Regions from separate parts of the Streptomyces sp. NPDC001406 genome, predicted to be linked through region 3. Evidence: riboswitches for the same ligand, from Rfam matches in the RefSeq annotation. Region 3 holds a riboswitch; each other region holds the start of a gene.
The links. Region 3 has a riboswitch for thiamine pyrophosphate ahead of thiC (phosphomethylpyrimidine synthase ThiC). Riboswitches for the same ligand answer to the same signal wherever they lie in the genome.
Positions count from the first base shown of each region.

Region 1 (3,270 bases), on a different contig from region 3:
CGTGCAGAGGTAGACCCGGGCGTCGGCGAGACGGGCACGTGCGCTGGCGGTGTCGGGCATGGGTTGACTCCCCCGGTTGTCGGTACGAAGAGGTGCGAGGCGATCCGATGGCGGCGCGGGCGCACGCCACCGAGGGGCCGGGCCGGGCCACGGCCCCTCGGCGTACGTCGTTCCGGCGTATCGGTGTGTTGGGATCAGACGGCAAGCGCCTGGGCCCGGCGCTTCACCTCCGTGCCGCGGTTCTCACTCAGGGCCTGGGCGGGGGTGCCGGGCAGGCTCGGGTCGGGGGTGAAGAGCCACTCCAGCATCTCTTCGTCCGTGAAGCCGTCGTCCCGCAGCAGCGTCAGGGTCCCGGACAGGCCCTTGACCACCTTGTCCTCGTCGATGAAGGCGGCGGGGACGTGCAGCGCGCGGTTCTCGCCGCGGCGTACGGCGATGAGCTGGCCCTCCTTGACCAGCTGCCGCACACGTGTCACCTCGACGCCGAGTTGTTCGGCGATGTCGGGCAGCGTGAGCCAGGCGGGGACGAGAGCATCGATCTTTGCGTCAATCTCGGTCACGGAAACAGCCTGCCATCCCGGACTGACACTCGGAAGCCGGGCCCGTCCCAGCTGGGCTTTTTCACTACCCTGCCGCGGCCTGCTTCAAGGGCCGCGCCGGATCCGTCAGCAGCTGGGCGACCACCGGCGTGCCCGCCTCGATCAGCCGCCGCCCCTGGGCCAGGTCCCGCGGCCGGCCCACCGCCAGCAGGGCGACGAGGCGGTCCTCGCGGAGCCAGCAGACGGTCCAGGCGGGCCCGAGCGGGTCGCCGCGCCACAGCAGCGTGTCGGCGGACGCGTGGTGACCGGCGTACTGGACGAAGCGGCCGAACTGCTCGGACCAGAAGTAGGGCACGGGGTCGTAGACGGCCGGGGCCTCGCCGATGATGTTGGCGGCCACCGTGCGCGGGCCCTGGAGGGCGTTGTCCCAGTGGTGGACGAGCAGCCGCTCACCGTACCGGGCCGACGGGAAGGAAGCGCAGTCGCCGACCGCGTACACGTCGGGGGTGGAGGCGCGCAGATGGTCGTCGGCCACGATCTCGCGGTGCGCGCCGAGTTCGATGCCGGAGTCGGCGACCCAGTCGGTGGCGGGGCGCGCGCCGATGCCGACCACGACGGCGCCCGCGGGCAGCCGCGCGCCGTCGTCGAGCACCACCGCGCCCGGCTCGATGCGCTCCACGCGCGCGTGGGTGCGCAGCGCGGCTCCGCTGTCGGCGTACCAGGCGGTCATCGGCGCGGCCACCTCGGCGGGAAGCGCTCCCGCGAGGGGGCGGTCGGCGGCCTCGACGACCGTCACCGCACAGCCCGCCTCGCGGGCGGCCGTGGCGAACTCGGCGCCGATCCAGCCCGCGCCGACGACCACGATGTCGTGCCGCTGGGAGAGCACGGGCCGCAGCCGTTCGGCGTCGTCCAAGGTGCGCAGCAGATGCACTCCGGGGACGCCCTCCGTGCCGGGCAGGCGGATCGGTTCGGCGCCGGTCGCGACGACCAGGACGTCGTACGGAACGGGCCCGGACTCGGTGTCCAGCTCGTGGTCGGCGGGGCGCACGCCGTCCGCCTCGCACCCCAGTCGCAGTTCGATGCCGAGCGACTCGAAGTCGACGTCGAAGGCGGAGCCCTCGGCCTTGCCGAGCAGCACGGCCTTGGACAGCGGCGGCCGGTCGTAGGGCTGGTGCGGCTCCGCGCCGATCAGCGTGACGGTGCCGGTGAAGCCCTGTTCCCGCAGGGCGACCGCGGTCTGCACCCCGGCCATGCCCGCGCCGACGACGACCACGCGCCGTGCCTGTGACGTGCCCCGTTGCTGCGTCTGCTCGCTCACCCGATCACCATAGACAACTGACAAACTGTCAGTCAGGGGGCGAGCTGGGTGACCTGCTCCACAACGTTCGTTCCGCCGGCCCGCCGGGCCTCCCGATCGGGCCGTGGACGGAGGCTCCCTTACCCGGGCGAAGCTCCGCGGGCTAGGGTGGCCACCGTACAAGCACTCGCGGGAGCCCGGACGCACCGGGCTGAGAGGGAGGCTGGCGGCCTCCGACCGTACGAACCTGATCCGGGTCATGCCGGCGAAGGGAGGGGCTGGACGCCCATGTCGTCACGTACGTCAGACGTCCTCGTCGTGGGGGGCGGAATCATCGGCCTGGTCACGGCCTGGCGGGCCGCGCAGCGCGGGCTCGTCACCGCCGTGGTGGATCCCGAGCCGGGCGGCGGAGCCGCCCAGGTGGCGGCCGGGATGCTGGCCGCGGTCACGGAACTGCACTACGGCGAGCAGACCCTGCTGGGCCTGAACCTCGCCTCGGCCCGCCGCTATCCGGACTTCGTGGCCGAGCTCACCGAGGTCACCGGCCACGACGTCGGCTACCGGCGGTGCGGCACGCTCGCCGTCGCGCTGGACGCCGACGACCGCACCCATCTGCGCGAACTGCACGCCTTCCAGCTGCGGTCGGGCCTGGAGTCCGAGTGGCTGTCGGGGCGGGAGTGCCGGCGCCTGGAGCCGATGCTCGCGCCCGGTGTGCGCGGCGGGCTGCGGGTGGACGGGGACGATCAGATCGATCCGCGGCGGCTGTCGGCCGCGCTGGTGGCCGCGTGCGAGCGCGCGGGGGTGGTGTTCCACCGCACGTGGGCGGAGCGGCTGTCGGTCGTACGGGACCGGGCCGCCGGTGTCGTCACCCGTGAGGGAGACGTCCTGGGCGCGGACCGGGTGGTGCTCGCGGCCGGCAGCCTGAGCGGGCGGCTCGCGGGCGTGCCGGACGGTCTGCTGCCGCCGGTGCGGCCGGTGAAGGGACAGGTGGTGCGGCTGACGGTGCCTCGGCGGTACGCGCCCTTCCTGAGCCGTACCGTGCGGGCCGTGGTGCGCGGCGGGCATGTCTATCTGGTGCCCCGGGAGAACGGCGAGCTGGTCGTGGGGGCGACGAGCGAGGAGCTGGGCTGGGACACGACGGTGACCGCGGGCGGTGTGTACGAGCTGCTGCGGGACGCCCATGAGCTGATGCCGGGGATCACCGAGCTGCCGCTGACGGAGACGCAGGCCGGACTGCGCCCGGGCTCCCCTGACAACGCGCCGATGCTCGGCCCGACCGCGCTCGACGGGCTGCTGATGGCCACCGGGCACTTCCGCAACGGCGTGCTGCTCACACCGGTCACCGGCGATGTCATGGCGCAGGTCCTGGTCACGGGTGAACTCCCGGACCTGGCCCGCCCCTTCACACCGCAGCGGTTCGGTACCGCAGTCGCC
Region 1 is NZ_JBIAWG010000003.1:197,585-200,854, reverse strand. It holds gene thiE (thiamine phosphate synthase) at 1-60, opposite strand, end outside; gene ACFY1J_RS08290 (Rv2175c family DNA-binding protein) at 195-560, opposite strand; gene ACFY1J_RS08285 (NAD(P)/FAD-dependent oxidoreductase) at 625-1,857, opposite strand; TPP riboswitch at 2,016-2,127, shown strand; gene thiO (glycine oxidase ThiO) at 2,125-3,270, shown strand, end outside.
Region 1: linked by a shared signal. The riboswitch ahead of thiO (glycine oxidase ThiO) and the one ahead of thiC (phosphomethylpyrimidine synthase ThiC) in region 3 are both predicted to bind thiamine pyrophosphate.

Region 2 (3,270 bases), on a different contig from region 3:
ACCCTCGAATGTGACTACCGTGTTTCATCACGAAGCGAGGGGCCGCCCGGCCAGGCGACCCCTCGCGAACGTCCAGAACCCTCTCCCCGCGAAAGAAGAAGGAAGGACTCTGCCCATGGAACCACAAGGGTGGCGCGGCCTAGGAGTCGAGTGGCGACGCCCTCACGCCGCTGATGCGCTCGTGGCTGGCGCCCTCTACTACCTGCTCCACCTCCAGCCGGATATCCCCGAGCTCGGCGCCGTCGGCGTGGCCCTCGGAGCCCTCCGCTGCATTCGCTACCGGCGCCGCACGAGCAAGGGCATCGTCGAGCGGTAATCCGCCGCCCAGCATCTCCTGAGCGTCTCAGTTGGTCGAAGTGGCCAGCTGAGACGCTCAGCCACACCCGGAAAAGCCTCCGAGCCCGCGCGCCAGAGCGAGGCCGCTTCACCTGCGCAGACGTCCCGTCTGGCCCCATGGGCCGGGCCGTCTGTGGGCCGTCCGAGGGAGATCAACGACGACCAACAACGACCGTCAACGACCACCCCCGGAGGCGACGACCGCAGGTCACAGGAATTGATCTGCGACACTGGTACAGCCATGCCTAAGCCCGGAGAACTCACTTTCGTCGCCCCCCGCGGAGCCAAGCTGCCGCCGCGGCATCTTGCCGACCTCTCGCCCGCCGAGCGGAAGGAGGCCGTTGCCGCCGTCGGGGAGAAGCCGTTTCGTGCCAAGCAGCTGTCTCAGCACTACTTCGCGCGGTACGCGCACGACCCGGCCGAGTGGACCGACATTCCGGCCGCGTCTCGCGGCAAGCTGCAGGAAGCGCTGCTTCCCGAGCTGATGACCGTCGTGCGGCATCTGTCGACCGATCAGGGGACCACGCGCAAGACGCTGTGGCGGCTGTTCGACGGGACGCTCGTCGAGTCGGTGCTGATGCGGTACCCGGACCGGGTGACGATGTGCATCAGCTCGCAGGCGGGGTGCGGGATGAACTGCCCGTTCTGCGCGACCGGGCAGGCGGGCCTCGACCGGAATCTGTCCACCGCCGAGATCGTGCACCAGATCGTGGACGGGATGCGGGCGCTCAGGGACGGCGAGGTGCCCGGCGGCCCGGCCCGGCTGTCCAACATCGTGTTCATGGGCATGGGCGAGCCGCTCGCCAACTACAAGCGGGTCGTGGCGGCGATCCGTGCGCTCACCGATCCCGAGCCGGACGGGCTCGGGCTGTCGCAGCGCGGGATCACCGTGTCGACGGTCGGGCTCGTCCCGGCCATCCACCGCTTCGCGGACGAGGGCTTCAAGTGCCGGCTGGCGATCTCCCTGCACGCTCCCGACGACGAGCTGCGCGACACCCTCGTCCCCGTGAACACGCGGTGGAAGGTGCGCGAGGTGCTCGACGCCGGATTCGAGTACGTCGCCAGGTCCGGGCGCCGGCTGTCCATCGAGTACGCGCTGATCCGGGACATCAACGACCAGGCCTGGCGCGGCGACCGGCTCGGCCGGCTGCTCAAGGGCAAGCCCGTGCACGTCAACCTCATCCCGCTGAACCCGACGCCGGGTTCCAAGTGGACCGCGTCGCGGCCGGAGGACGAGAAGGCGTTCGTCGAGGCCATCGCGGCTCACGGGGTGCCGGTCACCATCCGGGACACCCGTGGCCAGGAGATCGACGGAGCGTGTGGTCAGCTCGCGGCCACCGAGAGGTAATCTGGCTGAGTTCCATTGCGTCTCACCACATCTTCATATTCCGACAGGGGAGCGCCACAGCGCTGAGAGTGCGGCAATCGGGCCGCAGACCCTCTGAACCTCGCCCAGGTCATTCTGGGTAGGAAGTTCGGTCACTACTCAAGCTGTTGCGCCCTGCCCGGACAATCCGGGCAGGGCCGCGTCTCTTCCTGGTCAACCCCAGGAGGAATCCAGTGCACAACAAGACTTTCGTCGCCGTAGCCGTCGGGCTCGGCCTGGTCACGCTGTCCGCGTGCGGGTCGTCCGACGGCAAGGGGTCCGCGGACTCCAAGACCGTCACCCTCGTCAGCCACAACTCGTGGGCCGTCTCGAAGAAGGTGCTCAAGGACTTCGAGAAGCAGTCCGGGTACAAGGTCAAGGTCCTCGAGGACGGCGACGCGGGCCAGGCCGTCAACAAGGCGATCCTGACCAAGGACAACCCGCAGGGCGACGTCTTCTTCGGCGTCGACAACACCCTGCTCTCCCGCGCCCTCGACAACGGGCTGTTCCAGTCGTACGAGGCCAAGGGCTCCGATCTGATCCTGCCCCAGTACCGGGTCGACCAGGACAAGCACCGGGTCACGCCCATCGACACCGGCGACATCTGCGTCAACTACGACAAGGCGTACTTCGACAAGCACAAGCTGACCCCGCCGTCGTCCTTCGACGACCTGGTCGAGCCGGAGTACAAGAACCTCCTCGTCACGGAGAACGCGGCGACCTCCTCGCCCGGCCTCGGCTTCCTGCTCGGCAGCGCCGCGAAGTTCGGCGACGACAACTGGCAGGACTACTGGAAGAAGCTGAAGGCCAACGGCGTCAAGGTGGTCGACGGCTGGGAGCAGGCCTACAACCAGGAGTTCTCCGGTTCGGCCGGCGGCAAGAAGGCGGGCGGCGACCGTCCGCTCGTCGTCTCGTACGCCTCCTCGCCGCCCGCCGAGGTCATCTTCGCCGATCCGAAGCCCGGCGCCGCCCCCACCGGCGTGGCCGCCGGCACCTGCTTCCGGCAGACCGAGTACGCGGGCCTGCTGAGCAACGCCCGCAACACCAAGGGCGGCAAGGCGTTCCTCGACTTCCTGGTCAGCAAGGAGTTCCAGGAGGACATGCCGCTCAACATGTTCGTCTACCCGGTGCGCGAGGGCGCCCAGGTGCCCGCCGAGTTCGTGAAGTACGGCCCGCAGGCCAAGGACCCGGAGATCATGGCCCCCGACAAGATCGCCGCCAGCCGTGACCAGTGGGTCAAGTCGTGGACGTCGCTCGTACTGAAGTAGCCCCACGGAAGGGCACCCTTCGTAGCGGTACGAAGAGCGCGGCGCGGCTCGGGCTGATGGCCGGGCCGGTCGCGTTCTTCGCGCTGTTCTTCGCCTACCCCGTCGCCGCGATCGTCGCCCGCGGTCTGAAGGCCGACGGAGTCTGGCGGTTGGGGCGGATCACGGACGTACTCGCGCAGTCCGACATCCGGCACGTGCTGTGGTTCACCACCTGGCAGGCGCTCGCCTCCACCGCGCTCACCCTGCTGGTCGCGCTGCCCGCCGCGTATGTCTTCGCGCGCCTCGACTTTCCGGGCAAGC
Region 2 is NZ_JBIAWG010000016.1:121,371-124,640, reverse strand. It holds gene ACFY1J_RS34175 (hypothetical protein) at 182-316, shown strand; gene rlmN (23S rRNA (adenine(2503)-C(2))-methyltransferase RlmN) at 578-1,684, shown strand; TPP riboswitch at 1,720-1,827, shown strand; gene ACFY1J_RS34165 (thiamine ABC transporter substrate binding subunit) at 1,897-2,970, shown strand; gene ACFY1J_RS34160 (ABC transporter permease) at 3,027-3,270, shown strand, end outside.
Region 2: linked by a shared signal. The riboswitch ahead of ACFY1J_RS34165 (thiamine ABC transporter substrate binding subunit) and the one ahead of thiC (phosphomethylpyrimidine synthase ThiC) in region 3 are both predicted to bind thiamine pyrophosphate.

Region 3 (3,270 bases):
GCTGCCACCGTGTTCACGGCGGATGTCCTGGGAGATCTTCATCGAGCAGAACTTCGGCCCGCACATCGAGCAGAAGTGAGCGGTCTTGGCCGGCTCCGCCGGCAGGGTCTCGTCGTGGAACTCCCGTGCCGTGTCCGGGTCCAGGGCGAGGTTGAACTGGTCCTCCCACCGGAACTCGAAGCGCGCGTCGGACAGCGCGTCGTCCCACTCCTGCGCACCGGGGTGCCCCTTGGCGAGGTCGGCTGCGTGGGCGGCGATCTTGTAGGTGATGACGCCGGTCTTGACGTCGTCACGGTTGGGCAGGCCCAAGTGCTCCTTGGGCGTGACATAGCAGAGCATGGCCGTGCCCCACCAGGCGATCATCGCGGCACCGATGCCGGAGGTGATGTGGTCGTACGCCGGCGCGACGTCCGTCGTCAGCGGGCCGAGCGTATAGAACGGAGCTTCATCGCAGATCTCCTGCTGAAGGTCGATGTTCTCCTTGATCTTGTGCATCGGGACGTGTCCCGGCCCCTCGATCATGGTCTGAACATCAAAACGCTTGGCGATCCGGTTGAGTTCCCCGAGCGTTCGCAGTTCCGCGAACTGCGCCTCGTCGTTGGCGTCGGCGATCGAGCCCGGCCGAAGGCCGTCGCCCAGCGAGTACGTGACGTCGTAGGCGGCGAGGATCTCGCAGAGTTCCTCGAAGTTCTCGTACAGGAACGACTCCTTGTGGTGCGCGAGGCACCAGGCCGCCATGATCGAGCCGCCGCGCGAGACGATGCCGGTCTTGCGGTTCGCGGTGAGCGGGACGTACGGCAGGCGGACGCCCGCGTGGACCGTCATGTAGTCCACGCCCTGCTCGGCCTGCTCGATGACCGTGTCCTTGTAGATCTCCCAGGTCAGCTCCTCGGCCCTGCCGTCGACCTTCTCCAGGGCCTGATAGAGCGGCACCGTGCCGATGGGGACGGGGGAGTTGCGCAGCACCCACTCGCGGGTGGTGTGGATGTTGCGGCCCGTGGACAGGTCCATGACCGTGTCGGCGCCCCAGCGGGTCGCCCAGGTCATCTTCTCGACCTCCTCCTCGATGGAGGATGTCACCGCGGAGTTGCCGATGTTGGCGTTGACCTTCACCAGGAACCGCTTGCCGATGATCATCGGCTCGATCTCCGGGTGGTTGACGTTGGCGGGCAGCACGGCCCGGCCTGCCGCGATCTCCTCACGGACGACCTCGGGAGCAACGTTCTCCCGGACGGCCACGAACTCCATCTCCGGCGTGATCTCGCCCCGGCGCGCATACGCGAGCTGGGTGACCGCCGTGCCGGCACGGCCGCGGCGCGGCAGACGCGGACGTCCGGGGAAGACCGCGTCGAGGTTGCGCAGACCGCCGCGGGGAGAAGTGTGCTTGACCCCGTCGTCCTCGGGACGGACGGGACGGCCCGCGTACTCCTCCGTGTCACCACGAGCGATGATCCAGTTCTCCCGCAGCGGCGGTAGGCCCCTGCGGACGTCTGTCTCGACGAGTGGATCGGTGTACGGGCCGGAGGTGTCGTACAGCGTGACCGACTGCCCGTTGGTGAGGTGCACCTGGCGAACCGGCACACGTACATCGGAGCGTGAGCCCTCGACATACCCCTTGTGCCAGCCGATGGACTTCCCGGCCTCACCCTGGGCAGGGTTCTGCATGGAGGCAGGCGTGCGTGCGTCCTTGTTGGTCATGAGACCTACTCCCTACGCCGGCATTACCCGGTAACAGGTTCAGCGGTCGACGCAGCGGTTTCCGTCTCAGTCGGCGTTTCATGTGAAACATCACTCTGTTCCACGTGAAACATCGCGAATACGGAGGTCAGCGCCCTCTCAGCCCGGTGCTCCGAGCTCCCGCGTGTGCAAAGGTGCCTCCACGCTAGCGTCAATTCGGCCTCGGTGAACAGAGGGCCCCTACCGTTCTTGCGATGATCTGGCGGTGACCACGACACAGCAGTACCCCTACCCGCCGCCCGAGCCGCCGCGCCGACCCGGCCCCGGACAGCGCGGCGGACACGAGCACGAGGGCCACGGTGCCGGTGACGAGAACCACCACGGGCACGGCCATGGACAGACCCCAGGACACGGACACGGCTCCGGAAACGGCGGCGGCCACGGCCACTCGCACAGCCACAGCCATGGCCCCGCCGCGCCCGTCTCCCAGCATCTGCGCAAGGTCATCGCTGCGATCCTGATCCCCTTCACCGCGGCGGTCGTGGTCGGACTCGTCGTGCTCTGGCCCGGTGGAGCCCCGCCGCACCAGCGCACGGGAGTCGGCTTCGACCGGCAGACGCAGCAGGCCACGGTCACCAAGGTCGTCGAGCTGAGCTGCAAGTCGGTGAACGCCTCGGGGCAGACTCCGACGGGCGACACCTCCACCGCCGAGGGCAACTCCGCTCAGCAGGAGGCGAACGGCACCTGCAAGAAGGCGACGATCCAGGTCGACACCGGCAAGGACAAGGGCCGTACCTTCACGGAGATCGTGCAGCCGGACCAGTCACGACAGTTGCACGAGGGCGAGAAGGTCGTGGTCGCCTACGAGCCCTCGGCGCCCAAGGACCTGCAGTACTCGGTCACCGATGTGAACCGGAAGTTCCCGATGGCGCTGCTCGCCGGCATCTTCGCGCTCGCCGTCGTGGTGGTGGGCCGGTTGCGCGGTGTCATGGCGCTGGTCGCGCTGGCCGTCAGCTTCATGGTGCTGACCCTCTTCATCCTGCCCGCGATCCTGCAGGGCTCGAATCCACTGGTCGTGGCGGTGGTCGGGTCGAGCGCCATCATGCTGATCGCGCTCTATATGTGCCACGGCCTGTCGGCCCGCACCTCGGTCGCGGTGCTCGGCACGCTGGTGTCGCTCCTGCTGATCGGCATCCTGGGCTCGGAGTTCATCGACTGGGCCGCGCTGACGGGCAACACCGACGACAACACCGGTCTGATCCATGGCCTGTACCCGTCGATCGACATGAGCGGTCTGCTGCTGGCCGGCGTCATCATCGGTTCGCTCGGCGTCCTGGACGACGTGACCGTGACCCAGACCTCGGCCGTGTGGGAACTGCACGAGGCCAATCCGACGATGGGCTGGCGCGGGCTGTACCGGGCGGGCATCCGCATCGGCCGTGACCACATCGCATCCGTCGTCAACACGCTCGTACTCGCCTACGCCGGTGCCGCGCTGCCGCTGCTGCTGCTCTTCTCGATCGCGCAGAGCAGCGTGACGACCGTAGCCAACAGCGAACTGGTGGCGGAGGAGATAGTGCGCACCCTGGTGGG
Region 3 is NZ_JBIAWG010000018.1:60,551-63,820, forward strand. It holds gene thiC (phosphomethylpyrimidine synthase ThiC) at 1-1,698, opposite strand, end outside; TPP riboswitch at 1,691-1,871, opposite strand; gene ACFY1J_RS36015 (YibE/F family protein) at 1,943-3,270, shown strand, end outside.